DNA from 3 places in the Priestia sp. FSL R5-0597 genome. Region 2 is predicted to be linked to each of the others. Evidence: riboswitches for the same ligand, from Rfam matches in the RefSeq annotation. Region 2 holds a riboswitch; each other region holds the start of a gene.
What was found. Region 2 has a riboswitch for thiamine pyrophosphate ahead of MKX72_RS04510 (acetylornithine deacetylase). Riboswitches for the same ligand answer to the same signal wherever they lie in the genome.
Positions count from the first base shown of each region.

Region 1 (9,864 bases), 1.3 Mb from region 2:
AATGGTTCTTTGGTTCAGTGAGTACACCTCTTTTATTATTTGTATCCAGAATGCTAGGTGGGGTCGGGGCCGCGCTTATTATGCCTGCTGTTATGGCCTATACAGCGGACGTGACGTCTGCTAAAGAACGCGCTAAAGGAATGGGCTATGTGACGGCAGCGATTACAACAGGATTTATTATCGGGCCCGGTATTGGAGGCTTTTTAGCTGAATACGGCATGCGCGTGCCATTTTACATGGCCGCAGTAGCAGGAGGCTTGGCTGCAGTGATTACGCTTTTTGTTTTGCCGGAGTCTCGTCCTGTACAAGGTCATGCTGTTTCAAACAATGAGAATCCAAAAGAAGATCGGCTGCTACTGCAGCTTATGAATTCCTACAAAGAACCTTATTTTTTAAGTTTAATTATCGTTTTTGTGACATCGTTTGGATTATCCAATTATGAAACGATCTTTTCACTATTTGTTGATCATAAATTTAGCTTTACGCCAAAAGATATTGCGTTTGTTATTACGTTTGGCTCTATTGCAGGGGCTGTTGTGCAGGTTACGATTTTTGGCTGGATTTTAAATAAATTCGGTGAAAAAAGAGTGATTTCGTTTTGCTTGATGATGACGGGACTTTTTGTTTTACTTACGCTATTTGTGCACACGTACTGGCTTATTATTGTTGTAACATTTATCGTCTTTTTAGCAACAGATATTTTACGTCCGGCAATCAGCACGCAAATGTCGATGATGGCACAAGACGACCAAGGGTATGTAGCCGGACTAAATTCTGCTTATACAAGTCTTGGGAATATTATTGGACCCGTTGTCGCAGGCTTTCTCTTTGATATAAACATTAATTATCCGTACGTATCAGCTGCACTTGTACTGCTGCTTTGTTTTCTTTTATCTTTAAGAGCAGGAAAGGACCGAAAAACAGCTGTGAGAAATCAAGCGATTCAAGAGAAATGATAGAATTTTTAGGGGATAGAAGACCTCCAGTAGTTTACTGGAGGTCTTTTAATGATGCTTTTAGTAAAGCTGTAAGATTTACAACACCACTCAGCCTATAGCGAAGCTTTATTTTATGGGCAAAACAGTGAAATGGTTGCAAATAAAAAAGGTTAATAGTAAACTTTAAACGTAACAAGAATAGTATGGGAGCTTGCGCGGGGCAGGCTGAGAGTACAGGGGCGCCTGTTGACCATTTGAACCTGTTGGATAATGCCAGCGCAGGGAATGTGAGTACATACCAAAGCACTTTGCGCATGCAAGGTGCTTTTTTGTCTTTTTTTTGCAGTGTTAAAACTAAATGAAAAGAGTGAGAGAACATGGATATTAGTAAAATTTCAGCTCAATTAGAAAAAGTAAGAGATACAAGTCCGCTTGTTCATAATATTACGAATGTTGTGGTAACCAATTTTACAGCAAATGGACTGCTTGCCCTAGGAGCGTCACCTGTTATGGCTTATGCGAAGGAAGAAGTGGCTGACATGGCTCGAATCGCCGGAGCGCTTGTCTTAAATATGGGTACACTGACGGCTCAAGAAGTAGAAGCGATGAGAATAGCAGGAAAATCAGCAAATGAAAACGGCGTGCCGGTTATTTTCGATCCTGTAGGAGCCGGAGCGACACCGTTTCGTACAGAAGTGGCACGTCAGCTTGTAGAAGAATTAAATATTGCCGTTATTCGCGGTAACGCTGCTGAAGTTGCGAATGTAGTAGGCGAGTCATGGCTCATTAAAGGCGTTGATTCATTAGAAGGGCAAGGAGACGTCATTGAACTTGCTGAGAAAGCAGCGAACAAATTAGATACAGTGATTGTTATTACGGGGAAACAAGATGTGATCACCGATGGAAACACAACGTATACAGTAGACAACGGTCACCCGTTATTTACGAAGGTGACGGGTACTGGATGTCTGCTGACATCAATTATAGGAGCTTTCGCGGCTGTAGAAAAAGAATATGTCGAGGCAAGCGTTGCTGCTTTAAGTTTTTACGGAGTGGCAGGTGAAATCGCCGCAGCGAAAAAAGGTGAAGAAGGGCCGGGGAGCTTTCAAATTGAGCTGTTAAATCAGCTTCATCTTTTATCTGGACAGGATATTGAATCATATGCAAGAGTACATCAACGTTAAAAGGAGCGGGAAAATGACAAACGAAGAAATTAAAAAGCTGCTGCAAGTTTATTTTATAATGGGCAGCAATAACTGTACAAAAGATCCGAAAGAAGTGTTGAAAGAAGCAATTGAAGGCGGCGTTACCGTGTTTCAATTCCGTGAAAAAGGCGAAGGTGCACTAAAAGGAGAAGCGAAATATCAGCTGGCGAAGGAACTTCAGCAAATTTGTCAGCAGTACAACGTTCCTTTTGTTGTGAATGATGACCTTGACTTAGCGATCCGTTTACAAGCGGATGGCGTTCATATTGGACAAGAAGATGAAAAAGCTCATATTGTTCGAGAAAAAATAGGAAAAGGAATTGTGGGCGTCTCTGTTCATAATATACAAGAGCTGCAGCAAGCCATAAAAGACGGAGCGGATTATGTAGGAATGGGACCTGTTTTTCCTACTTCTACAAAAAAAGACGCAAAAGCAGTGCAAGGTACAAAATTAATTGAAGAAGTGCGAAACCAGAATATTGACTTTCCAATTGTAGGAATCGGTGGCATCACGCCTGAAAATGCCAAACAAGTAGTAGAAGCAGGTGCAGATGGTGTTTCTATTATTACCGCGATTAGCTTAGCAGCGTCTCCAAAAGAAAAAGCAGCTCAATTGAAAGAAGCGGTAGGAAAATAAAAAAAGCGCACAGTGTGCGCTTTTTTATTATAGCTGAACGGTTTGAGGAGTTTCTTCGCCTTCATTCATAAAGCGAATTTCGTTTGGTGTAATTTCCAGAACAACATACTCAGGGTCATTTGGACCGTCAAACCATTCTTTCATGTGATCGTTCCATATACGTCCTTTTAATTGATCACCGGTACGAAGAACAGCTGTCCCGGATAATTCTAAGTATTGATCGCCATATCCTTCGCCGCTGTAGCCTAATAGTACGTGCACGTTCGGATTGGCTTCGATTTCTTCTGCCTTATGTGTATTGATATTTGTTGGTGTGTAAAGAGCGATACCATCTTCATCGCTGAAAAATGTCATATAGCGAGAGTGGGGTTTGTTGTTTACAACTGTGGCTAATGTTCCTACACGATTTCCTTCTAATACTTCATTTACTTTTTTAGCAATTTTTTGTTCATTCATTTTATCCATCTCCTTTATTACTTTTTATGTTCCTCAATCGAAGATAAATAAAACATACATGTCTAAAAAAAATATAAGTTAACAATAAAATAATTATGTAAACTAATAAATAAAAAAATAAAAAAAGCTAGCTACAGCTAACTAAAAAATAAGCCCGCACTGCCGTAACCCTAAGTGTCTTAAATACCCAGATCTACTAGGTGGGTGCCCTCATAGCCGGGTTTAGCGTCCCAAGAAGGGCGTGCTATCTGCAGCTAAATTTTGAGCTCCCTTTTAACACTCAAAGGTTTAAGACAACATGAGTATACGCACAGCGCAGGTATGTATAACAAATGTAAATAAAATGCCGATATATAAATGTTTTCTAATTAATCAACTTTCATCGTACAAGAAATGATTATAACGGAATAATGAATGGAACGCAAGACTTTTATTTAAAGTTTTTCTTCTCTAACATCTTGGCGGTTATGCCGTAACAAAATAAAAAAAGGGCCCGCAACTGGAATGAAACATAAGAGAAGGTAAGGCCGGGATGCTATCTTTTCTTTTGTCATAACGGAATAAGAAAGCCACGTTAAAACAAAAAAATCAGCGGTCATCACGCTAACAAGCTGTGACTGCATAAAAGCATCTTCATAAGCTCTTATTGAACCTATGGATAGTCCGTATACGTAACCAGCAATCGTGAGTGCTAAGCATAGTCCAATCCATAGACGAGAAGAAATGATGGCAATGAAACGTGAAGGAATACGCGAACGTGTTCGAACTTTTTGCCCTTTCCAATGATAATAGAACAAAAGAGAAAAAGCTCCAAGCGCAAATGATAGGAGAGAAAATGGCCATCCAGGCAGTTTGTACGTATCTTTTTTACAAATCATTACCATGAACAATACTGGGAAAAGCCCTAAAAAAGAGAATACCATAACTACGAGCGGATCTACCTGTTGAAAATTTCCTGTGACAAGGTTTTTAAACAGCATATCATCAGCGGCGCTTGCTCCCGGAGCTAGCAAAAAGGCGTATAGTACAAGCATAGTCCATACAATGATGTACATATTCTCAACTCCTTTTAATTGTTTTAGTATACAAAAACCATTTCAGTATATTTCCCCGTTTTGTGATGAAGGGAAACGCTTGAAACTCTTCTTTAATTAGGTGTAATATTACACTAAAGACATGTGCGTGTATAGAAAGAAAGGGCTGTAAAAATGGATAAACAAGAAGTGATTAAATCCGTATCGGATAAAATACGATTAATTCGTTTAGAAAGAAACTATTCACAAGACAGAATGGCTGAAGTTATTGGTATTTCAAAAAAAACATTGGTTCAAATTGAAAAAGGGCGCACGGAAGCAGGGTGGACGACCACTGTTGCAGTATGCGGTTTGTTTCGTGACAGTGAAATCCTTCAATCGGTTTTAGGAGACGTCCCCTTAGAAGTAGTAGAAATCATTGCTCATAACGGCGTATCTTCTCCAAAAGATAAAACGCTCGGAGGAAGAGTATGGTGGAAAGAGATTCAAAAAGAAGGTTCTTTTCGTCTGCAGCAAAATATGATTAGTCAGCACTATCGTATTTTAGATGACCAAGACTATCGATGGTTTAGTTCATTTGATAAAAGCGAAGCTGTAGAAAGGTTTGAAGAATTAACGAAGAAATAAAAACAAGCACTTGTTTTCAAGTGCTTGTTACTGATTCATTAACGTGCCGGATGAAGGGCGGTTGAACCAATTCCATAGCTCTACATCTCCAAGTGACGCGTAGGTGATAGACGGATCATTTTTTAATTTCAGCAGCTTTTTGGTAGGTCCTGTAATCACAACGCCGTACACACCGACTCCATGTTTCTTTACATAAGAATATCGCTGCTTTAGCAACAAATCGGAATGGTCTAGCTGACGAACTTTTTGGACTGTTTCTTCATTATCGGCTAATAGTTTCATCATATTTAAAACGTTCGACTTGCTAGTAGAGTGCGTTTGATTTCCTTTGTGCTCGTAAGGCAAGTCTAAAAACTCTGGAAAACCAAATGTTGATGTTAAGTCAATTAAGGGCTCATCTTTTGTGCTTGTTTTTTGTTCGTTCCCTGTATTAAGCGCATACCAAGAGGTAGAAAAATCACGGCTGTCGATGGCGTTCATTTTTTGCTGAACTTCTTTTAGCGAATACGTATTATCAAAAGAAATAGCCACTTCGCTTACCGTTCCTTTTGGTAGGTTTTCTAATGCATTCCATGTTTCATTCGTCCATTCCTTATACTCTTTTGCATGCAGCTTTAGTTTTTTTGGATCAGGATAGACAAAGGAAAGGTTAAGGTCGTATTTACCACCAGAAAATTCTTTTTCTACACCGCTCGTTTTATCAAACAGCTGATGAAATGTAAACGTCCCAATGGCCTGCTCTTCACGTCCAATTTGCTTATAAGCTTCCATTTGCGACTGCATTCGGAAAAAGGACTGTGTATCAGAAGTGGTTTCACGTATATGAACGTTCGGAAAAGCAGATTCGATAGCTGCTTGATTGACGCTGTTTATGTATTCGGTTTTTGATTGATGATAATATACAATGGATAAAAAGCTGCCAATCATCCATAGCAGAACGACAGAGCTAATGACAGTTGTCACATTTGAAAGGCGCTGCTTCCATTTGGCCATATAAATGGACTTTTTCACTTTTTTATTATCCAACATCGTATCGTCATTTAGTGAAGTAGTTGATGGAGTTGGCGATAACGGTTCATCTTCAGTTAGCAAGTGCTCTAAATGAGCTGAGCATGCTTCACAATTTTCCGTATGTTGTTCAAGTGTTTCTGCTTCTTTGTCTGTCAAAGTGCCGTTTTTATATTTTTCCCATTGATGCTTCATATCTTGACAGCTCATCCGTCCTCTTCCTTTCTTTTTTTCAATTGTTGACGACCACGATACAAGTCCATTTTCACTTTTGACAGAGTAAAGCCAGTCATTTCTGCAATCTCTTCATATGTGAAGCCATGATAATCTCGTAACAGTACAATATTCTGCTTAGCCGGAGGCAAAGCAGATACATCAGAAAGCCAGCCGTCGATTTCACTTTGAATCATCACTTGTTCTTCAGCACTTGGCTGAGGAGTAAAGTGCCATTCTTCTATTTCGACAGTAGGGCGTTTTTTTTCTTTTCGATACCAGTCAATAAAGGCGTGATAAGCAATTTTGAACAGCCAAGGCTTTACTTCCTCGCCTTTATACGTTTCTAAGTGTAAAAGTGCCCGGTAAAAGGTCTCCTGCATTAAATCTTCCGCTGATTCTTTTCTGCGAGTAAGAGAGAGAAGATAGCGCAGCAAATCATGCATGTGCTGTTTATAAATGTGTTCAAAGTTATGCTGTTGTGCCATTTTCTCCCCCTTTCATTTAATCAACGCAATTTGTGGATAAAAGTTTCGGTTTTTTTATCAAAAATCGTATGTAATAGATAAAAGATGCTTAAAATACGATATATAGCTTATCATACTAAAAAGAAAATCATATGAAATTCGACATAATTCCGTGTAATTTGTCATTTTTTTAAAAAACTAAAGGGTAATTGGTGTTCGAAGGAAACAGAAAATGTTATGATAGAACAAGGATGTGCTCTTACAAAAAACAGCTACATACATAATAAAAAATACAGCGTTTGTTTGCAGAATGAAAATGGACAAACATATGGTGTTTAACCATGGATGTTTGTGGGAAAATAAACTAAGTATTTTCAACAAAAAGTAAATTAAATTGTGTTTTCACTTATAAAAAACACGGTAAATTGGAAAAGGTGGGGTCATGATGGACGTAGAAAATACACAAGGTACAGAAGAACAAGCACCTAAAGTCAAGGCAGCTAAAGTTGGCGATACGATTCAGCCTAAAAAAGGCGACTATAAAGGATTTAAAGGAATTGTTATGGTAGTGCGAGACAATTCGGTTATCGTAGATTTTGGAAAAGATGCTGAAACAGGCGAATCCATGAAAACAGTCGTTAATCATAAAAACTATAAAATCGTAAAAAAGTAGGTGAATAACCTACTTTTTTTTACTGAATATATGTTTAAAGACGGCGATTTTTCTACCGGAAACTTTAGAGAAACGCATAGGTAAAGCAATTCTTTGAGAAGAAGAATGTTTTTTAGTAAACTATAGAAAGTATGTAGAAAGAAAGGATTTTTTGTTATGTCAATTCAATTATCACAATTATCATTACCAAAAGAGGTTCTTTCGCTTTTAGCGAATCGTAAATATGAAAATCTGTCTCATGCTGATCAGCTATTAATCGGAAAAGGCGGCTATACAGCAGAAGAAGCAGATATTTTAGAAGATGCCATTATTGCCTTATCACTAGGGAAAAACGTACTTTTAAAAGGGCCAACAGGTTCAGGTAAAACAAAGCTTGCTGAAACGCTGTCGCATTTATTTTCTCAGCCGATGCATAGCGTTAACTGCTCGGTTGATTTAGATGCAGAAGCGCTGCTTGGCTTTAAAACAATTTCTGAACAAGAAGGGAAAACAGGTATCGAGTTTGTAGAAGGACCTGTTATTCAGGCAATGAAAAAAGGCCATTTATTATATATTGATGAAATTAACATGGCGAAACCTGAAACGCTTCCTATTTTAAACGGAGTACTTGATTACCGAAAAATGATTACAAACCCATTCACTGGAGATGTAGTGCGCGGTCAGCAAACATTCGGCGTAGTAGCGGCTATTAACGAAGGGTATGTTGGGACTGTTCCATTAAACGAAGCGTTAAAAAATCGTTTTGTTGTTATTGAAGTGCCATATATTCAAGGGAGCAGCTTAAAGCAAGTTCTAATGTCTCAGTCTCAGTTAAAAGACGAAAAATTAATTGATAAATTTGTCACGCTCTCCGCAGATTTAATTACTCAAGTTCAAAGCGGCCATGTATCAGAAGAAGCTGCGTCCATTCGTGCGCTTATCGATACGTGTGATTTAGCTCTTTATATGCCGCCTCTTCGCGCGATTAAACGCGGTATTATTGAAAAGCTAGAAGATGAAAGGGAAAAAGCCGCCATTCAAAATATTGCTGAAACATTATTTGAGTAAGGAGTGGCGCTATGCGATTTATTAAATTTAACGACAAAAATGTAGATTCCTTTCTCTATATGGAGCTGGCAGATTTAACGAAAACATTAACAAAAAATGATGAAATTGAAGTAGAGTATCGCGTTTCATCTTATTATGATCCTGTACACGGCATTATTTATCTCAGTCACTTTTGGGATAACCGTCCAGAAGAAGACAAAGTGTACGGCTTAAAAAGTGATGTATTTTTAAGAAGTATTGGAAGCTATAAGCATTCAAACTTCAAAGAAATTAATGCATATTTAAAGAAAATAAATAAAACGTCGGTACCTAGCTTAGCTAAGCAGCTGTTTATGCTGTTTGAAGATATTCGTTTAGAAGAAGTATGCAAACGCGAACGTCCTGGAACGAAAAAAGCCTTCGCCGTCAGAAGGCAGCTCTATAGAAAATATTTTGCTACACAAATGAGCGCAAATTTAACAAAAAGCGTGTACACGGATGCACTTTTTAACGGCATTTACTTGCTATTAACGGCTGAAAATCCGTTTGAAGAAATTCCTTCAATGAGTGAATCGATTAACTTAGCGATGCCTTTTATTCGCAGACAGCTAACAAATGTATATGAAGCGAAAACAACAAAAGACGTATCGCGCATCTGCCTTGAACTCGTAGATGTTTTTGATGATATTATCGAAAAAGATATGCTTAATACTTATTTCTTCTTGGCTGAACTTCAGTATGATCAGTTAGAAGAAGGGTTAACATTTGAAGATTTAAAACGCAAAGATTCATTAGTGAACGATGATATTTTAGAGCATGAAAAAGACGGAGATGAAGACATTCACGAAGAGAAAATGGAAATGTGGCATCGAGAGACAAGCGAAGCGACGCAAAGTTTTCTACAGTTTGATATGGATCAAGGTTCAAAAACAGACATGCTAGGCGATGGTGTTCGTGAAGGCGACGATGGAGATCAAGCAATGGGCATGGTGCAAGGATCTTCTCAAAAAACATCACGGAACGATTATTCTCAAATCGAAGCCATGGAGCAAACGCATCCGGAAAAAGACGGGGAAGCGGATTATGAGTATGGGAAAGAAAATAAGCATGCCTATGCTGTGTTTGTAGATTCTAAACTTCCAAGCGACGATCACGTTGTTCAGTATGATGAGAATAAAAAAATCATTGCATCGTATCAAAAAAAATTAAAGCAAATGATTGAAAAAACGCTTGAACATAAAAAAACGCTCCCTAGAAGCGAGCTGCACTTTGGCCGATTAAATAAAAAACTTCTAAAACTATGGACGGATGATAATCCTCGTTTGTTTTATAAAAAAGATGAAGATTCTGCCCAAATTGATGCTGTGTTTTCTCTTCTAGTTGACTGTTCGGCATCGATGTACGACAAAATGGATGAAACGAAGCTCGGGATTACGCTATTTCATGAAGCGTTAAAGTCTGTTATGGTGCCTCATCAAATTGTTGGATTTTGGGAAGATACAAATGATGCTACTGAAACAAGCCAGCCTAACTACCTGCAGACGGTGATGGACTTTCAAGCATCATTAAAGCGTAAAAGC
Region 1 covers NZ_JBBOUZ010000001.1:2,120,827-2,130,690, forward strand. The annotation lists gene MKX72_RS10800 (MFS transporter) at 1-956, shown strand, start outside; TPP riboswitch at 1,132-1,240, shown strand; gene thiM (hydroxyethylthiazole kinase) at 1,316-2,122, shown strand; gene thiE (thiamine phosphate synthase) at 2,136-2,780, shown strand; gene MKX72_RS10815 (pyridoxamine 5'-phosphate oxidase family protein) at 2,808-3,236, opposite strand; RNA gene ssrS (6S RNA) at 3,384-3,561, opposite strand; gene MKX72_RS10825 (hypothetical protein) at 3,671-4,291, opposite strand; gene MKX72_RS10830 (helix-turn-helix transcriptional regulator) at 4,445-4,897, shown strand; gene MKX72_RS10835 (anti-sigma factor) at 4,925-6,115, opposite strand; gene MKX72_RS10840 (RNA polymerase sigma factor) at 6,112-6,606, opposite strand; gene MKX72_RS10845 (YkvS family protein) at 7,028-7,258, shown strand; gene MKX72_RS10850 (ATP-binding protein) at 7,415-8,305, shown strand; gene MKX72_RS10855 (vWA domain-containing protein) at 8,317-9,864, shown strand, end outside.
Region 1: it holds a riboswitch for thiamine pyrophosphate, as region 2 does, so the genes downstream of both, thiM (hydroxyethylthiazole kinase) here and MKX72_RS04510 (acetylornithine deacetylase) in region 2, are expected to answer to the same signal.

Region 2 (9,864 bases):
TTCTAAAAGCTCTTTCATCTACAAAATATACTATTAAAGATGCAGCGTATAGTGCTGAAGATGGTGCGTACGTCGTACAAGTCGAAATTCAAGGATTTAACGATGCAAGTGTATTAGCGGAAGTCATGACACCACTTGCAGAAAAATATCAGGCGGGTGAGCTGAGTAACGAGCAGTTAGTAAACGAACTTATTGACGGAGTAGCAAAACGCTATCGTGAGCCAGTTGAATTACTTCCGGCAAAAACAGTCCCTGTACACGTCGTAAGAAATGGTGAAAAAGATTACGAAGTTTTAATGCAAGATGAGTATCTGTTAACATTTGCTCAACAATCATAAATAGACATAAAAAAGGATTTCAGCTATATGCCTGAAATCTTTTTTTATGTTGTTTTAAAATATAATTTCAAAAAATAAAATAAATTATTGAAATTATATTTTAAACGAATTATAATAACCATAACTTCACTACATGATGAAAAAGGAGCCGAAAAGATGAATGAACAGCTTACGTTATTAACAACAGAGTCTCAAAACGAGCAGACCATGAAGATAGATACGGCTAGTACAAAAGAAATTTTAAACGTAATGAATAAAGAAGATCAAAAAGTGGCGCTGGCTGTGCAAGAGGTACTTCCAGACGTAGAGGTAGCAGTTGAGTTTGTAAGCGAATCGTTTCAAAAGGAAGGGCGGCTTATTTATGTCGGAGCAGGAACAAGCGGACGGCTGGGAGTATTGGATGCTGTTGAATGCCCGCCTACTTTCAGTACCAATCCCAATCAGGTACAGGGACTGATGGCTGGAGGAGAAAAAGCATTTGTGAAAGCAGTTGAAGGTGCAGAAGATAAAGAAGAATTGGGAGCAGCAGATTTACAAAAAATACATTTAAATGAACGAGACACAGTCATTGGAATTGCTGCAAGCGGACGTACGCCTTATGTGATTGGTGCATTGAAATATGCAAAATCTGTAAAAGCTAAAACAGTGGCGCTGTCTTGCAATGGTAATTCACTTATTGGAAAAGAAGCAGATCATAGCATCGAGGTAGTAGTAGGTCCAGAAGTGCTAACAGGTTCCACAAGGTTAAAAGCAGCAAGCGCTCATAAAATGATTCTCAACATGATTTCTACCGCGGCTATGATTAAAGTAGGAAAAGCATATGAAAATTTAATGATAGATGTTCATGTGAGTAATGAAAAGCTTAAGGAACGAGCGATAGGTATTATTTGTAAAATTACAGGTGTTTCTTACGAGCGAGCAAGTCAAACGCTTGAAGAAGCAAATAATGAGGTAAAAACAGCAGTGGTGATGATCAAAACAAATGAAAATTACGACACCGCAAAGATGTTACTGAATAATGCGGGGGGGTATGTGAGAAAAGCGATTGAACATTACGTATAAAGGAGAGAAACGATGTCAACAGGCGGATTAACAATGATTAAAAACACGGTGGCTAAGCTTCCAGATTCGGAGCGGAAAATTGCTGAATATATTTTAAACAACCCGCATACTGTGGTAAACAGTACGGCTGGGGAACTAGGAAGACTAGCGAATGCGAGCAGTGCTGCTGTTATTCGTTTGTGTAAATCTATCGGGGTTAGCGGCTTTCAAGAATTAAAGGTTAGAGTAGCCGGTGATTTAGCTAAAGATACAGAACAAGGATACCGTGATATTGAAACAAATGAAACAATTCAATCTATTGTCAAAAAAACGGCAAGCAACAGCATTCAAAGTCTAAGTGATACGGCTGAGCTTGTGAATTATAAAGAAGTAGAGCGGGCTGTTTTGGCGCTGATTGGAGCAAAAAACATTCATTTTTTCGGAATTGGTGCTTCACATATTATTGCTATAGATGCGCAGCAAAAATTTCTTCGAATTAATAAAAATGCGACGGCTTTTGCGGATAGCCATTTAGCAGCTACACTCATCGCAAATGCAAGTAAAGACGATGTAGTTGTGGGTATTTCTTTTTCAGGAGAGACTCCTGAAGTAAGCAACGTCTTATCTTTAGCTAAAAATCGCGGAGTAAAGACGATTAGCTTAACTAAGTACGGACAGTCTACCGTTTCGTCTTTAGCAGATATTTGTTTGTATACGTCTTATTCTCAAGAAGCGCCGTTTCGAAGCGCAGCAACATCGTCTCGTTTAGCCCAGCTTTATGTGATTGATGTTTTATTTTTAAGTATTGCAGCGCAGCAGTACGACCAGACGATTGAGTATATTGACAAAACAAGAGATGCCATTCAGTTTTTGAAAGATAAGAAATAAAAAAAGAAAACGATTACAAAAAGGGGATTTTGTGGTCTGTTTCCTCAGTGGCGTATCCATCTAAGAGGAAAATACAAAGGGGGATTAACATGTCTTTAGATAATCATCAATTAGCAAAGGCTGTTTTGGAGATGCTTGGGGGAGCATCTAATATTGAAGCGTATACGCATTGTATGACGCGGCTGCGTGTGACTATAAAAGATGATTCAATTGTTAAAAAGGCAGATATACGAAAACTTGAAGGCGTGCTCGGATTAGTGGAAGAAGAAACGCTGCAAATCATTATTGGGCCGGGCAAAGTGAACAAAGTAACAGAAGAATTTGGAAAGTTAATTGATGAATCCGGCGGTATTAACTTAGAAGATCGTGCAGCACAGCGGAAATCGGAGCTGAAAGAAAAAAATGCAACTCCGTTTAAGCTGTTGCTTCGCCGAATTGCAAGTATTTTTATTCCGTTGATACCTGCTCTTGTAGCATCTGGACTTATTACCGGAGTGACAAAAGCAGCTGTGCAGGCGAAGTGGCTTCCGGCAGATTCACAGATTGCTATTCTTTTAACCGTTATCGGAAGCGGTTTATTTGCCTATCTGGGTATTTTAGTAGGTATTAATGCAGCAAAAGAATTTGGTGGTTCGCCAGCTCTAGGAGGCTTAGCGGGCATTTTAGTCATTAATCCTGCCGTAGCTGATATTAAACTTTTTGGTGAAGCACTTTTGCCGGGGCGTGGGGGCTTAATAGGAGTGCTGCTTGCAGCAATCTTTATGGCCGTGTTAGAAAAACGAGTACGTAAATTTGTCCCACAGTCACTGGATATTATTATTACACCAACCGTTACGGTGTTAATTACAGGAATTATTACGTATGTGGTATTCATGCCAATCGGCGGCTTCATTTCAGATGGAATCACAAAAGGTCTTTTAGGAGTTTTAGAGGTTGGAGGAGTTGTAGCAGGCTTTGTTTTAGGGGCAACGTTTTTGCCGCTCGTTATTACAGGACTGCATCAAGGTCTTACTCCGGTCCATTTAGAGCTTATTAATTCGATTGGAGATGATCCGCTTCTTCCTATACTAGCAATGGGCGGAGCCGGTCAGGTTGGTGCAGCTTTTGCTATTTATATCAAAACAAAGAAAAAACGCTTAAAGCGAGCAATTGGAGGCGCACTTCCTTCAGGGCTGCTGGGAATCGGAGAGCCGCTTATTTTTGGAGTCACACTTCCTTTAGGGCGTCCATTTTTAACCGCTTGTCTTGGAGCTGGAATCGGCGGAGCGTTTCAGGCGCACTTCCATATTGCAACTGTAGCAGTGGGAGTATCGGGTTTGCCGCTTACGTTTTTAGTTCATGCGCATCAAATTCTTCTTTATTTACTTGGATTAGTTATTGCTTACGCAGCAGGCTTTATTTGTACCTATTTCTTTGGATTTAACGATGAAATGGCGAGGGAGTTTGAATGATTGGCATTTCATTTTATTTGAACGATAGAGATGCCAAACAAAGATTAGTAGAAGCGAGTGAATGCGGCGTTACACGCGCATTCACTTCACTTCACATTCCAGAGGAAAAAGGAGATTTGGCTGAACGGGCAAAAGAATTGCTTCATGTGGCTAGAGATTGTGGAATAAGCGTGTATGCAGATGTATCTAAGCATACACCGGTTCATTTAGGTATCGAAAGCCTTATGACTCTATCTTCACTTGGCGTATCAGGTATTAGACTAGACGATGGCTTTAGCGTAGAAGAAACGATTTTACTTGCGGATGAGTTTTATATTGCCCTTAATGCAAGTACAGTGTCAAAACTAGAAATAGAAGCGCTATTATCTGCAGGCCTTCATCATCATCAGCTGCTTGCTTGGCATAATTTTTATCCGCGGCCTGAAACAGGGCTTGAAGAAACGTTTTTTCAACAGCAAACAGATTTATTTAATGAACTTCGTATTCCAGTTTGTGCTTATATTCCCGGGGAAGGCGAAAAGAGAGGACCTATTTATCAAGGACTTCCTACTAGAGAAAAAGACCGTAATAAATGTCCTTTTACCTCTGCAGTAGATTTATACGGATGCGGAGTAACGGAGGTTTATATTGGAGATCCATACGCCAGTTCAAATTTATTAAAACGTTTAGTTCAATATCAAGAAAACCGCATTATTCCGCTACGCATTCGTTCACCTCATATACAGGGAACGTACAGCGTGCGTCCGGATGTATCAAGAGACGTTCTGCGTTTGGTTGATACACGATCTGTAAAACCAGTGCTGCCATTTCATACAGTAGAACGCAGAATCGGAGCAATTACAATGGACAATGATGGCTACGGACGTTACAGAGGAGAGGTTCAAATAGCTAAAAGGAATTTGTCTGCAAATGCTAATGTGAATGTGATTGGGTATGTAATAGAAGAAGATCATGAGCTGCTTTCATTAGTGAGACCGGGGCAAAAGCTTGAGCTTATTACTGTCTGAAGGAAAAAACGGTGTATTTTTAAAGAAGCCAATAGCTAACTAGTAATGTCACAAAAAGAAAGAGCACACACTGCATGAAAAAGGTGTGTGCTTTTTCTTTTACTACTAAAAAGGAAACTATTTTCATTACCATATCATGAACCTTTCTATTGAATAAAACGCTTTACTATGATAAAACTATTACAGGTAAACATATGATAATAGATTAATTTCATAGAGATACAACACCACTAGGGGTGCTTTCGAAGCTGAGAGAGACGATAAGTCTTAACCCTTATAACCTGAACTAGGTAATACTAGCGTAGGAAAGAGGTATTGTAATGGATGTTTTGTATGGGATTTCCTTACGAACTCGTTATAATAATTTTGTGTACATAAACAAAAACACTTCTTTCCTGCGAAAGAAGTGTTTTTTTATGCGTAAAGGAAGGTGTCATACATGAAAGAAACAATTGATTTGCTTGTCAAACAGGTAGAGGAGCGCAAAGGAGAGTTAATCCAGTTATTAACAACGCTTGTTTCGTATAAAACGCTAGCGCCTCCTGCACGAAATTCTCATGAAGCGCAGCTGTACGTAGCGGATTTTCTTAAAAACTGCGGTTTTTCCATTGATATGTGGGACTTATATTCTAACGACCCTATCGTAGTGGGAACGTTAAAAGGACAAAAATCGGCTGACTATCAAAGCTTGATTATTAACGGCCATATGGATGTTGCTGAGGTACAAGAAAATGAAAATTGGGAAACCAATCCGTTTGAAGCTGTTGTGAAAGACAATATGATAATTGGACGCGGAGTTGCTGATATGAAAGGCGGTTTGGCGGGAGCATTATTTGCAGTTCAGCTTTTAACAGAAGCAGGAATCGAGCTGCCAGGAGACTTGATTTTTGAATCCGTTGTAGGAGAAGAAGTAGGAGAGGCAGGTACGCTGCAATGCTGTCAGAAAGGGTATACAGCTGATTTTGCGCTTGTAGTCGATACAAGTGATTTACATATTCAAGGTCAAGGCGGAGTGATCACGGGATGGATTACGATAAAAAGCAGTAAAACCTATCATGACGGTACACGCCGAAGTATGATTCATGCTGGAGGAGGGCTGTTAGCCGCAAGCGCTATTGAAAAGATGGCAAAAGTGATCGGAGGGCTACAAGAATTGGAGCGTCACTGGGCTGTTACAAAGAGCTATCCAGGATTTTTGCCAGGGACAAATACGATTAATCCAGCAGTAATCGAAGGCGGAAGACATGCTGCTTTTATTGCAGATGAATGCAGGCTGTGGATCACCGTTCACTATTATCCTAATGAATCGTACGACCAAGTATCAAAAGAAGTGGAAGAATATATTATAGCTATTGCAAAAGCAGATCCATGGTTAAAAGATAATCTGCCAACCTTTGAATGGGGAGGCACATCAATGATTGAAGACAGAGGAGAAATCTTTCCGTCATTAGAAATTGATGAAAATCATGCAGGAGTGCAGCTGCTTGCAAATACTCATGAACAAATGGAAGGTAAAAAGCCTCCAATTGATGTGTCAACTAGCGTAACAGACGGGGGATGGCTAGCTGATGCGGGAATTCCCGCCGCTATTTACGGTCCGGGAAATTTAGCAAATGCACATGCTGTGAACGAACAATTAGATATTAATCAGCTTGTTCAATATACAAAAGTGATAGTGCAGTTCATTTATACGTGGCTGCATACGCATAAGGAGTGATCATCATGAAATTTAGTGAACGATTATACGAAAAGCTGCAGCCTATTTGGCGTCAAAATCATAATCATCCCTTCGTACAGGGGATGGGAGATGGAACGCTTGAAAAGGAGAAGTTTCGCTTCTACATGATTCAAGATTACCTTTACCTAATTGATTATGCCAAATTATTTGCGATTGGAGCCATGAAAGCTACCGATCTTCAAACGATGGGGAAATTTGCAGCCCTTTTAGATTCTACATTAAACGAAGAAATGAGTCTGCACCGTGAGTATGCCAAGAAATTTGAAATCAGCGAAAAAGAATTAGAAAAAGCGCAGCCATCTCCTACAACGCTTGCATACACGCACTATATGCTGCACGTTGGTCAAAGTGGAACATTAGCTGAATTAGTAGCCGCTCTTTTGCCTTGTATGTGGAGCTACTGGGAAATAGGAAAAGAACTTAGTGAAAAGCCTGGAGCTAACAATGAGTTTTACCGTGAGTGGATTGAAATGTACAGCTCAGAAGAATTTGGAGAACTGGCGACATGGTGTATCAATTTATTTGACTCACTTACTGAAGATAAATCAGAAGTGGAATTAGAAAAGCTTGAAGAAATTTTCTTGAATACGACGCGTTTTGAGTATATGTTCTGGGATATGGCTTATAACGAAGCGATGTGGCCAATTCATGAATAGGTCTGTGTTATCTTTTCAAAACGTCAGTTTTACGTACAAGAACGGTGATCAAGCGATTTTAAAATCATTAAACTTAGACGTGAAAGAAGGCGAGTTTGTCAGTATCGTTGGAGCGAGCGGCTCTGGGAAAAGTACGTTGTTTCGTCTCATTACAGGTCTTGAACAGCAGAGTGAAGGCGATATCGTGATTAACGGAAAGTCTTATGAAAAGCGACTAGGAAAAGTAGGCTATATGCCGCAGCAAGATTTGCTGCTTCCGTGGCGTACGATTCTAGACAATGCAGCACTGCCTCTTGAGCTTCACAATGTATCAAAAGCAAGTGCTCATAAGCAAGTGTCTCAGCTGCTTGAAGAGTTTGGCCTAAAAGGGTATGAAAACCGTTTTCCAAGTGATTTATCCGGAGGGATGAAGCAGCGCGTTTCTTTTCTTCGGACGGTATTAAGCGGTTCTAACGTGCTGCTTTTAGATGAGCCTTTTAGTGCACTTGATGCAATCACACGTTTATCGATGCAGGAATGGCTGCTTGACCAATGGCAAAAGCGTAAGCATAGCATCTTATTTATCACTCATGACGTCAATGAAGCGCTTTTTTTATCAGATCGCATTTTTATCTTTTCAGACAAGCCAGTAAGTTGTCTTGAAGAAATTCAAGTGCCGCTTAGCAGACCTCGAACGCAAAAAGATCTGAATCAACAGCGAGTGCTTGATGTGAAAGATTATTTAATTGAACAGCTAAGATCGAAGGTGAACACATGAAAAAGTACGGGGCTTCAGTGATTTTAGTAGTCATTTTGCTGGCTGCTTGGGAAATTGGAGCACGCATTGTAAACTATCCGTTTATTTTACCAACGCCCAGCGGTATTTTAACGAAGCTTTGGGAGCTGCGAATGGATTTATTGTTTAAGCATTTACCAGCTACGTTATCTATTGTCGTAATTGGGCTTGTAATATCCGTTGTGCTAGGGGTTCTGCTGGCTGTGTGGATGAATTGGAGTCCGCTTATTGAGCGTGCTTTTTATCCGCTTATTATTGCGTCACAAATGATTCCGACCATTGCCATTGCTCCTGTATTTGTGCTGTGGTTTGGCTACTCCATTTGGAGCAAAGTGATTGTGACCGTATTAATTACGTTTTTTCCCATTACCGTTAGCACATTTGACGGGCTTCGTTCTACAAACAAAGAGTTAAAAGAACTCATGTTAACGATGGGAGCAACAAAAAAAGATATTTTCTTTAAGTTGAACATTCCTTCTGCACTGCCTCATTTTTATTCGGGACTCAAAGTAGCGGTTACCTTTAGTATAATAGGTGCTGCCATTGGGGAATGGTTGGGTGCGCAAGCAGGCTTAGGATATTTCAGTCGTCGCATGATGACACAGTTTGATGCAGCTGGTGTATTTGCACCAATTGTGATTTTATCCGCGCTTGGTATTTTATTTTTTATTATTGTAGTAGGTTTCGAAAAACGTTCATTAAAGTGGAGGAAAATAGAATGAAAAAATGGTTTGCGATTAGCTTAAGCCTGCTGCTTGTTTTGATGCTCGCTGCTTGCGGTCAGGACAAGGAAAATAAAGCTGGTGACAGTAAAAAATTAAAAGACGTTACAATTATGCTTGATTGGTATCCAAATGCAGTGCACAGCTTCATTTACGCTGCACAAGAAAAAGGATATTTCAAAAAAGAAGGGCTGAATGTAAAAGTACAATTTCCTGCTAATCCAACAGACTCGCTTAATTTAGCAGCTGCAGGGAAAGTCACGCTCGGCCTTTACTATCAGCCTGATGTAGCAATGGCACGAGCAAATGAAGATGTGCCGGTAAAGTCGGTAGGAGCGATTGTAAGATCTCCGCTAAACCGGGTTGTGGCATTGAAAGATAGCGGTATTAAGCGTCCTAAAGATTTAGAAGGAAAAGTAGTAGGATACAGTGGAACACCATTAAGTGAATCTGTTCTAAAGAAAATGGTGAAAAGCGATGGAGGAGATCCGAATAAAGTAAAACTAGTAGACGTAGGGTTTGAGTTAAATTCATCGCTGATTAGCAAAAAAGTAGATGCTGTAATAGGTGCGTATATTAACCACGAAGTACCATTGCTTCACAAAAAAGGATACAAAACGGTTGACATTGATCCGTCAGATTACGGCGTGCCATCTTATTACGAGCTAGTGGCCGTTACAGGGGATCAAACGTGGGCAAAAGATTCTGATACGATTAAAGCGTTTTGGCGTGCCGCGACAAAAGGGTATGAATACACGGAGAAACATCCAAAAGAATCACTTCAAATTTTGTTAGATAATCAAGATAAATCAAACTTCCCGCTTGAAAAAGATGTGGAAACAAAAAGTTTGAATATCTTACTTCCAAAAATGAAGTCTGAACAAGGATTCGGCAGTCAAACGAAAGAATCATGGCAATCAAATGTTAACTGGTTAAAAGAGTCAGGGTTAATTAAGAAAAAGCCAAATGTAGATGAGATGTTTGAGAATATTGGGGAATCTCAGTAAATAATTTAAGACGAATTTAAAAAAACCTCCTTATACTGAACGTAACTTTCTGAAAGAGAAAGTGAAAAGGTCAAGGAGGTTTTTTTATGGCTTTTACGATAGTAGAGAAGGAAACATGTATTGCTTGCGGAGCATGTGGAGGGAGTGCGCCAGATCTTTATGATTATGATTCAGAAGGTCTTGCTTATGCCGTATTAGATAACAACGAAGGAACAAAAGAAGTTCCTGAGCATCAGCAAGA
Region 2 covers NZ_JBBOUZ010000001.1:864,538-874,401, forward strand. The annotation lists gene MKX72_RS04485 (DUF6612 family protein) at 1-338, shown strand, start outside; gene murQ (N-acetylmuramic acid 6-phosphate etherase) at 495-1,400, shown strand; gene MKX72_RS04495 (MurR/RpiR family transcriptional regulator) at 1,413-2,267, shown strand; gene MKX72_RS04500 (PTS transporter subunit EIIC) at 2,357-3,718, shown strand; gene MKX72_RS04505 (MupG family TIM beta-alpha barrel fold protein) at 3,715-4,725, shown strand; TPP riboswitch at 4,948-5,050, shown strand; gene MKX72_RS04510 (acetylornithine deacetylase) at 5,165-6,442, shown strand; gene tenA (thiaminase II) at 6,448-7,119, shown strand; gene MKX72_RS04520 (ABC transporter ATP-binding protein) at 7,112-7,876, shown strand; gene MKX72_RS04525 (ABC transporter permease) at 7,873-8,616, shown strand; gene MKX72_RS04530 (ABC transporter substrate-binding protein) at 8,613-9,623, shown strand; gene MKX72_RS04535 (ferredoxin) at 9,710-9,864, shown strand, end outside.

Region 3 (9,864 bases), 1.2 Mb from region 2:
CCAAGCGCCAGCGTATCAGAGGATGCAAAAACCGCCCGAATATCCTTATGATCTTGCAGCAGCTTGCTCCCTAAATTGTAACCGTTATCAAAGGAACTTTCGTTCACTTCAAAAACAAACGTCTTTGATGGTGTAATGCCCGCTTCTTTTAATGCTTTCTCGTAGCCTATATACCTCTTTTTATCCACTGGACTATTGACGAGGTGATGAGCAACAAAGGCGATTTCTTTATGCCCTAAACTCACTAAATGTGTTGTAGCGAGATATCCTCCATACTCATCGTCTACAGAAATATGATGATAATCACGTTCGTACCTTTCGTATGTATCAACTAGCACAATCGGATTCGATAACGCTTTCATTTTCTCATACAATCGATGCGGGAAGGCTCCTAAAAACAGAAGACCATCAATATTTCTCGTTCGAATCCATTTTAGGCAATCAGCTGGGCTACTCACTCCAGATATGACTAGATCATAACCATGCTTACGGATTACATATTCAATTCCACTAATCATTTCACTGTAATAATGGTTATCTTTAAATATAGTAGAAAGTGAATCATCTGTAAGCGGGAACATCACGCCAATCATATTTGACTTTTGTTTCGAAAGACTAACGGCGGTTAAATTTGGTTCGTAGTTTAATTCTTTTACCGCTGTTAAAATTCGCTCTTTTGTTTCATCGGATACTTTGTTAATTCCGTTTAAGACGTAAGATACTGAAGCTGCAGACACCCCTGCATGCTTTGCTACATCACGAATCGTTATCTTTTCTCCCATAAAATCTCTCCAGTTAAACGGTTAACTATTTACTCGTTCATTATAATTCACTCCTTTATTGTCAGTCAACGTATTTTTCAAATTATCTGTTAACTATTATAATATCTTCCTAGATTGGTATGTTTTAAGCAGTGACAAGATGTATTGACACCTGTTAATCTTTGAAACGTACATATAAAGTTCGGTGCACAGCACGCACCGATCCGTGATAAAAGGGGCGTTCAAAAGGATTTCAGGAGGTACTTACTTTATGTTTAAGAAACTAGCAATTATTGGAGCACTAGCAGTTCCTATGTTCGGCATGAGTCACGGGGCAAATGCCGCTGAAACAACCCATCGCGTAAAAGCCGGAGAGACTCTTTACAAGATTGGCGCTGAATACGGCGTTACGGTTAAACAGTTAAAAGAAGCGAATCACAAATCTACCGACTCTATTAATGCAAATGAAACATTAACAATCCCTAACTCTATTAGCGAAAGCGATAAAGAATTGTTAGCTCGCCTTGTACAAGCTGAAGCAAAAGGTGAACCTTACGCTGGCAAAGTAGCTGTAGCAACAGTCGTTTTAAACCGCGTGGATAGCGATTCTTTCCCAAACTCTATTCATGATGTCATCTATCAAGGTACACAGTTTACACCTGTACAAAACGGTGAAATTAATAAAGCAGCGGATGCTGAAGCAAAAAAAGCTGTAAATGAAGCACTAGCGTTTAGAGGTCAAGGAAAAGGTTCGTTATTCTTCTTTAACCCAGATAAAACAAGCGATCAATGGCTTCGTCAAAAACAGGTTACGATTACAATCGGAAATCACGTTTTTGCAAAATAAACAAAAAAGCACTCAGATGAGTGCTTTTTTTAATATGCAACAAGTAAGCTTAACAGAACAGCTATAATAATAATAGGTAATACATATTTAACTAGAAAGAACCATGCGTTGAATAATTTAGCGCCTTTTGTACTTCCTGAAATAAACTCTTCATACACGGCTTCTTTTTTCATTTTAAATGTCACAAAAATTGCAATGGCTAAACTTCCAAGAGGCAGCATTAAATTGCTCACAAAAAAGTCAGCTACGTCAAATATACTTCTGCCAAAAAGTGAGACATGTTTTAGTACACCAAACGAAAGCGCTGACGGGATACCTACTACAAACACAAGAATCCCTGCTAAAGAAGCGTAGCGAGTTCGTTTTGTCTGATCGTCTTTGGTTAAAGCAGCTACGATAATTTCCAGCAGTGAAAAAGCAGACGTAAGCGTAGCAAATAGAAATAAAATTAAAAACAGTGCTAAAAAGACGGTGCCAAACGGCATTTTCTCAAATACTGTTGGCAAGACCACAAACAAAAGTCCAGGTCCTTCGGTTGGCTTTAATCCGAATGAAAAAACAGCTGGAAAAATAGCCAAGCCTGCAAGCAGCGAAACAAACAAGTTCAAAATAGCAATGGTGCCAGCTGAACGCGTCAAGCTTACTTTTTTCCCTAAATAAGAGCTATATGTCACCATGCAGGATAATCCTACGCAAAGCGAGAAAAACGACTGACCGAGCGCATAGAGAACAGATGACCCTGTAATGGCTGAAAAATCCGGTTTTAAAAAGAACTTTACTCCGTCCATAGCTCCGTCTAATGTTAAAGAGCGAACCACGATAATGATAAAACAGATAAATAACAGCGGCATCATGTATTTATTAGCACGCTCTATTCCTTTTTGTACGCCTTTTGAAATAACAAACACTGTAATTAATAAAAACAGCGCCTGTGCACCTAATACTACATAAGGTTGGCTAATGACGGCATTGAACAACGCGCCGTACTCTTTTCCGCTTAGCATACCGGTTACACTCATAATCGTATATAAAATCACCCAGCCGCCAACGACGCTGTAAAAGGAAAGCAAAACGACACAGCTTAGTACTCCCAGCCTGCCAATCCATACCCAAGCGGATTTTGGAGCAATTGCCTTATAAGCACTAATCGCTTCTTTTCCCGTATGTCTTCCAATGATAAATTCTGCCAACAGAAGCGGCAATCCCATAAAAATTGTAAATAAAATAAACAACGCAAAAAATGCTCCACCGCCACTGGTTCCGGTTACGTATGGAAATTTCCATATCGCTCCTAGACCAATTGCTGCCCCAGCAGATGCTAAAATAAAACCGAGGCGTGAAGACCACTGATTTCCTTTACTCATATAATGTTACTCTCTCCTCTTCTAAACTCAAAACTCACCTGATTAGTACTGTACCATAAATGCAGAAGAAAATCATTCCCGTTTTACTTTTTTCTATAAAACGATATCTATATAGAATAGAAAAAATGAAGAAGCAGCTGCCTCTTCATTTTGAGTTTGATGTTTCTATTCAAAAATTATTCTCTGTACGATGATTCGTCTCCACGGTAGGCTTCTTGATTTGATATTTCTTCAATATGCATATGCCCTTCTCTCTCTAAACGAAGAACCGTACGCTCTGCATCTTCATAACTCTCGCACGTCACTTGTTTATATTCCATATCGTCTTTATCTGTGTAAGCCACTAAATATGTTTCCATTTTAACTCCTCCTATATAAACTATATGTAACGTATGTTGCCTTTTTCGTTTATTTCTAAACATATAGGCTCCAAACATAAAGCCTAGCATACTATAATAGCGGAACTTCAATTTAAAAAGTTGAATTTTTCATTATGCACCGATGCAACATGGAGGTTACGCTTATGACATTTATTTTATCATTCGTACCAATTGTTGTTCCTTTTGGTATTTTAATTAGCTTAATTGCTTTTACAGCTGCTTTTTTACAATCAAAAGAGCATCATAAAAAGCTCTAGCTTACAAAAGCTAGAGCTTCTTTTTAAAAACGTCTATAGCGTTTAATCAGTCCCACAATAATAGCAATTGCTAATAAAACAATCGAGATGATAACAGTAATGACAATTGGCTGATTTCCACTTTGTTTCACCGCAATGGCAATATAAGCCCAAATAAAAACAAGCGGATAAACAGCGTCTCGGTTTTTTAATGTAAACATAATGCCCAGCGCAGCCCCTACCAGCAGCATAATAATCGTCCATGCTAATTCATTTAGGCCAAGCAAGTGCTGTATTCCATTTGCTTGAAATACGACAAATACATTAACAATAGTCGCAACAGAAATCCATCCAAGATAAAGCGAAATCGGCAGACGCATAAACCATGTCGTCATCCGAGAATGCTGAATAATGGAATATACAATCATTAATGTGCCTAAAATAAAGAGCATAACTAAAAGGGATAACTTATAGTAATCGTTTTGGAAAATAAAGATCCACGCACTATTTAACAAACAGTTTAGAAAAAACCAAATGCCTATACGTGCATATATTTCTTTTTGATCTTCTCTTGCAAAAAATTGGCGTATAACCCAAATGGTTAATAACAAATAAATAACGCCCCAGATAGCAAAGGCATAACCGGCTGGTGTAAACAACGTAGGAACTTGCGCAGAAGCCTCTGCCGTTGTTTTGCCTCCTATTGGAATCGCATTTGCTAAATAATTCACAAGAAGTGTAATAGCCAAGCCTACTGCATTTAATACAGCATACAAACGAAATTTTGCCATTTTGTTCTCTCCTTTCTTCTATTTATATGGGAATGTTTCGGAGACGAAAACGGCTCTTCCCTTCATTAATACCTCTTCTTCCCTAAAAATATGCATTTTTAAACAAAAATGATTAAAAATAGCTTCAAGAAGCTACCTCTTTAAGAGATAAAAACCGTTAGGGAACAATTTTCCATAACGCTTTCTATTTTTCAGAATATATGGTAAGTTAAACATAGACTAATAGGAAGTCCACTAGGGGTGCCGACCGGCTGAGACAAGTTTTCTTGATCCCTTTGAACCTGATCTGGCTCATACCAGCGTAGGAAAGTGGCAATGTTCAGTTTTGTACTGTCCTTTGCCACTCCGTTTATAAACGGAGTGTTTTTTATTTCCTTTATGTGCTTGTTTGTGACTTCCTCATATTAAAGGAGGATTTTGATGTCATTTTCATCTCAATTAAGACAAGAAGCAAACTATATTTACGAAGCCATTTTTAACCACCCTTTTATTAAAGGAATTGCTGAAGGAGACGTGCCAAAAGAGGCGCTTATTCACTACGTTTCTCAAGACTACGAATACTTAACAGCATTTGTCCGCATTTACGGCGCTGCTTTAACAAAATGCCGCACGCGTACCGAAATGGAAGCCTTTAATGCCGGCATTTCTACGGTATTACATAGTGAAGTACACCCTCATAATAATTTTTGTGAAGTAGCAGGCGTACGCTATGAAGACCTCCACACTGAGGCTCTTTCACCAACGGCCAGCCACTACATTAACCATATGACAAGCGTTGCGCATACAGGCAGCTTAGCGGAAATCATTGCCGTGCTTCTTCCATGTCCGTGGACGTACGTTGAAATTGGCCAGCGCATTACAGAACAAGTAAATCCATCTCCTTCTCATCCTTTTTATGAATGGATTCAGTTTTATAATAATGAAGAAATGAATGGCACAACACAATGGTTTTGTAACAAGCTTGATGAACTCGCCGAACAAGCGACTGAAGAAGAACGTAATCGTATGAAAGATCACTTTATCAAAAGCTGTGAGCTGGAGTATTTATTTTGGGAAATGGCGTATACACAAGAAAAATGGCCGCTTTCTCAGCTTTCACTTTCAAAATAACGAAAAAGCCTCCTATCAGGAGGCTTTTTATTTCAATAATTTTTTAATCATTTTCAAGTTTTGTTTCTCTGAAGGATAGCGGAATGACAAATCAAACTTCGTTGTTTGAGACAGCATGCTTTTAAAATGAGAAAATGTCTGAAAGCTGTCTTTTCCATGATATTGGCCCGTACCGCTTTCTCCAACTCCGCCAAAGGGTAAATATGGCGTAGCGATATGCATAAGCGTATCATTTATACAGCCTCCTCCAAATGAAAGACGCTCCGTTATGACATTTTGTACATTTGCACTTTCCGTAAACAAGTAAAGAGCTAACGGCTTAGCTTTTTCTTGAACTTTATGAATAACTTCGTCTAGCGTTTCGTATTCAATCATAGGAAGAATAGGCCCAAAAATTTCTTCTTGCATAACGTCTGATGTCCAGCTTACTTCACTTAACACCGTAGGTTCTATTGTGAGCGTACTTTTATTATACCCGCCTCCAACTATAGCGTTTCCGTCTTTTAAAAACTCAACTAGCCGAATAAAATGGCGCTCACTGACAATACGGCCGTAGCGCTCACTTTCAAGCGGATTACTACCGTAAAATTGATAAATCGCTTCGCGAAGTTTCTCCACTAGCTGCGCTTTTACCTTTTTATGCACGAGCAAATAATCGGGAGCAACGCACGTTTGGCCTGCATTCATTCCTTTGCCAAACATAATTCGCTTCGCTGCAAGATCTAGGTTTGCATCTTCATGTACAATGCACGGACTTTTTCCTCCTAGCTCCAGCGTGACGGGAATAAGCTGCTTCCCTGCTTCTTGCATAATAATTTTCCCTACATTTACACTTCCCGTAAAGAAAATATAATCGTGGGGCTGTTTTAAAAGCAGGCTCGTCGTGTCTACAGCGCCTTCAATCACCGTCACAAATGCGGGATCAAAAGCCTCAGCTAGTAATTCTTGTATAACCCGAGATACGCTAGGCGTTAATTCAGAAGGCTTTATAATCGCCGTGTTTCCAGCGGCAATCGCTCCTACTAAAGGAGACAGCGCTAATTGAAACGGATAATTCCACGGAGCAATAATTAACGCGACTCCATACGGTTCAGGCACAATTTTCCCTTTAGAGCCCACGTGTGTTAAAGCGGTTTTTACTTTTTTAGGCTTCATCCATTTTGCTAAATGCTTAAGCGTAAACCGAATTTCCTCTAGTAAAATCCCAATTTCCGACGTGTACGCCTCTACTTCAGATTTATTCAAGTCTTGTTTTAAAGCATCCATAATTCTCTGCTCGTTTTGTTTTACTGCGTCTCTGAGCTTATTCAGCGCTTGAATGCGGCTGCTGATGCTCTTTGTCTTTTGTGCATAGAAATACTGCTTTTGTGTAGAGACAATATGTTCAATGACCGTTTCATCTGTGATATAGAATTGCTCGTGGTTCATCTCTTTCATCTCCCTATAAACATTCAGCTTCAACTGTAGCAAGCAAGCTTTTTAATAGCTCAACTGCCTCGTTTAAAGCCAATGAATAATATCTCTGCGTTCCTTTTTGCTCAATTTGCACAAGCTTTTGATCACGTAAAATTTTTAAATGATGAGAAATTGCCGGTCGTGATAAAGTAGACTCGTTTGCAATTTCATTAACGGTTAAAGGCTCTTTTTCCGCGAGCAGCAAAATAATATCTTGTCTTGCTGAATCACTTAGAGCCTGAAAAATAGGAATGCTGGCACGAAATAACTCCACTGCTTTTTCACTCATAAATATTCTCCTTTATTTAATTTCTTGTGTTCTGCGGACAACGGATGAAAGCCACTTTCTTGGTACAAAGCGCGGGATGAAGGTGGCGAGACGAAACTGTACTCCTGGTACGATAACCGTCTGCCCTTTCATAAATTTTTTATAGCCCGCTTTAGCAACTGCTTCTACATCCATTGCACCGCTTTGAAAAAGCTTGGAATTGCTCAGCTGAGCCCGGTCGCTAAAACCCGTTTTAGTTGGACCCGGGCATAGAGCACTTACCGTTACATTGGTACCTCTTAATTCATTTTCAAGGGCCTCTGTGAAAGATAATACGTACGCTTTTGTTGCGTAATACACCGTCATAAGCGGACCCGGCATAAATGCAGCAACGGACGCAATGTTTAAAATTTTCCCGTGATTTCTTTTGACCATATCGGGTAAAAATAATTTTGTTAAATGAGTTAATGCTCGGATATTTAAGTCAATCATGTTTAACTCTTCATCTAAAGCTGTTTCAATAAATTTACCGTATAGTCCAAAACCTGCATTGTTCACTAAATAATCAACGTGCATTTCTTTATTTTTAAGTTCTTCATACAGTGACTGTATCTCTTCTTCTCTTGATAAATCCTTTAAAACCGTTATTACGTCAATATTATAAGTAGATTTTAAATTCTCTCTAATCGCTGTTAGTTTATCAGCACTTCTGGCAACTAAAATTAAAGAATGGCCATCCTTTGCGAATTGATAAGCTAACTCTTTACCTATTCCTCCGGACGCACCGGTGATGAGCGCATAATGCTGTGACATAGTGTTCACTCCTTATGTTTATATGTTCAAGAACTTAAACATTTAAACTTATCTTATAGGATTCATTTTTTCCCGTCAACTGTTTTCTATACTCTCCTTTTCTTTTATGTTTTCCATTTTTGCCATTTGCGCATTTCTGTACATTTTTTTACAAAATATGCGTTTTCTTTACATAGAAGGCTAATGTCGTCTAGTTTTGACAACCTTTGTCACCTAGCAGGAAAACAAGTGAAGATATGGTGAATACAACATACAACAAATAATCCATTACATAGTTGGATGAAAATAGATAAGGGAGGAAATGAAAAATGATGGAGACGTATACAATTAAAAAAGTAAGTGATCAATTAGAGGTAGAAAAGAAAACGTTAAAACAATGGGAAAAATTATTGGGCAGCTATTTAACAATTGAACGAGTAGATGGGGCCCGTGTCTATACAGAGGAACAAATTGAATTATTTAATGATATTAAACAGCTGTTTGATGAACAATGTACGTTAGATGAAGTCAAAGAATATGTTCAGCTGCTAATAAAGGAACAAGAAGAGCAGGAGCATTTAGTGATGGAATCAGAGGCAGCGGTTTCAAAAGAAGAAGAACCAGCAAAGTTGAAAACTGCTAAAAAAGAAAACGTCATTGATTTTCAAGAACACTCCAATAAACAAATGAAGCAAGAAAAGAAAAAAGCTGCTGAAAAGCAGGAAAGCATTTCAGAGAATAAGCAAGAGAAGACCCCTCCTATACCTGAAGCACGATTAGCTACTGAAGAAGAAAAGCAGGCTATTTCTGCTTCTATTGAAGAACCAAAACCAAACGACCTTGTCGTGAATGAAAAAGAGCTGCTTCAAGGGGAACTAGTAGAAGCTGTTCGCCGCTATGAAGATGTGTTTGAAGTACTTGATACGTTTAAAGCTGATTTGTTAAAAGAAATGCGAGAAGGAATGCGAAATGAAGTTCGGGAAGAAATTGTCGGAGAAGTAAAAAAAGAGCTTGAAAAAAGTGCTACTCAAACTGTAGAAATGGTGGAGTCGGTCGGGGCATATATCTCTGAGTCTTCAGAACGCAGCGCAAGAGATGTAGAAAATATGTCTAAAAAAATTATCCGTTCTAACGAAAAATCGTTTGATGAAGTCACTTCTTTGATTGAAGATTATTCAACAATTGCGGAAGAAAAAACAGAGGATATGCGCCTGTTCATGAAAGATGTCATGGAGAATGCGGATGAATCCTCTAAAGAAATGCAGTATTTATTAGACCGATTCTCAAGCAATTCTACCGTTGCAATGAATCAAGTAAAATTTATGGTTGAAAAATTAAATAATTCTTCAACTAATACGACAGAAGAGCTTCGTGATTTAATTGATTCGATGAATGAAGAACGAGTCTATTATTTGAAAGAAATGGAGAAAGAGCGTAAGCTTCATCGTCAAAGCGTAGCTGAACGCGAAGAAATGTTTAGTGATTTTGTCCAAACCTTTAGACAAACCGCCGCTGCTGATATGAAGCGAAAACGGAAGTGGTGGAAGCTGTTTCTCTCCTGAAAACACCGGCCCTATGGTAATAGGGCCGGTGTTTTTTGATGGTATAAGCACTAGTAGTTTGTCTGTACGAAACGTTAAGGTAACCTATGCTGATGAGACGTTATACTTTGAAAAGCATGATAGCCGCTTACCGATACGCCTATAGTTCCCGCTCCCGGAAACACTGTATCTCCGCACAGCCACAGCCCTTGTAAGCCAGATCGATGCGAAATGCTGTTGAACAAAGCATGATCTAACGTTTGCGGAAAGCCTCCCACTCCGCCGTTTGGGCGAGAAGTGAACCTTTCCCATGCTTTAG
Region 3 covers NZ_JBBOUZ010000001.1:2,101,758-2,111,621, reverse strand. The annotation lists gene MKX72_RS10750 (LacI family DNA-binding transcriptional regulator) at 1-782, opposite strand, end outside; gene MKX72_RS10745 (cell wall hydrolase) at 1,033-1,608, shown strand; gene MKX72_RS10740 (sodium-dependent transporter) at 1,638-2,972, opposite strand; gene MKX72_RS10735 (hypothetical protein) at 3,149-3,331, opposite strand; gene MKX72_RS10730 (TspO/MBR family protein) at 3,633-4,379, opposite strand; TPP riboswitch at 4,606-4,704, shown strand; gene tenA (thiaminase II) at 4,800-5,489, shown strand; gene MKX72_RS10720 (aldehyde dehydrogenase) at 5,517-6,917, opposite strand; gene MKX72_RS10715 (ArsR/SmtB family transcription factor) at 6,931-7,233, opposite strand; gene MKX72_RS10710 (SDR family NAD(P)-dependent oxidoreductase) at 7,246-8,025, opposite strand; gene MKX72_RS10705 (helix-turn-helix domain-containing protein) at 8,334-9,566, shown strand; gene MKX72_RS10700 (FAD-dependent oxidoreductase) at 9,641-9,864, opposite strand, start outside.
Region 3: it holds a riboswitch for thiamine pyrophosphate, as region 2 does, so the genes downstream of both, tenA (thiaminase II) here and MKX72_RS04510 (acetylornithine deacetylase) in region 2, are expected to answer to the same signal.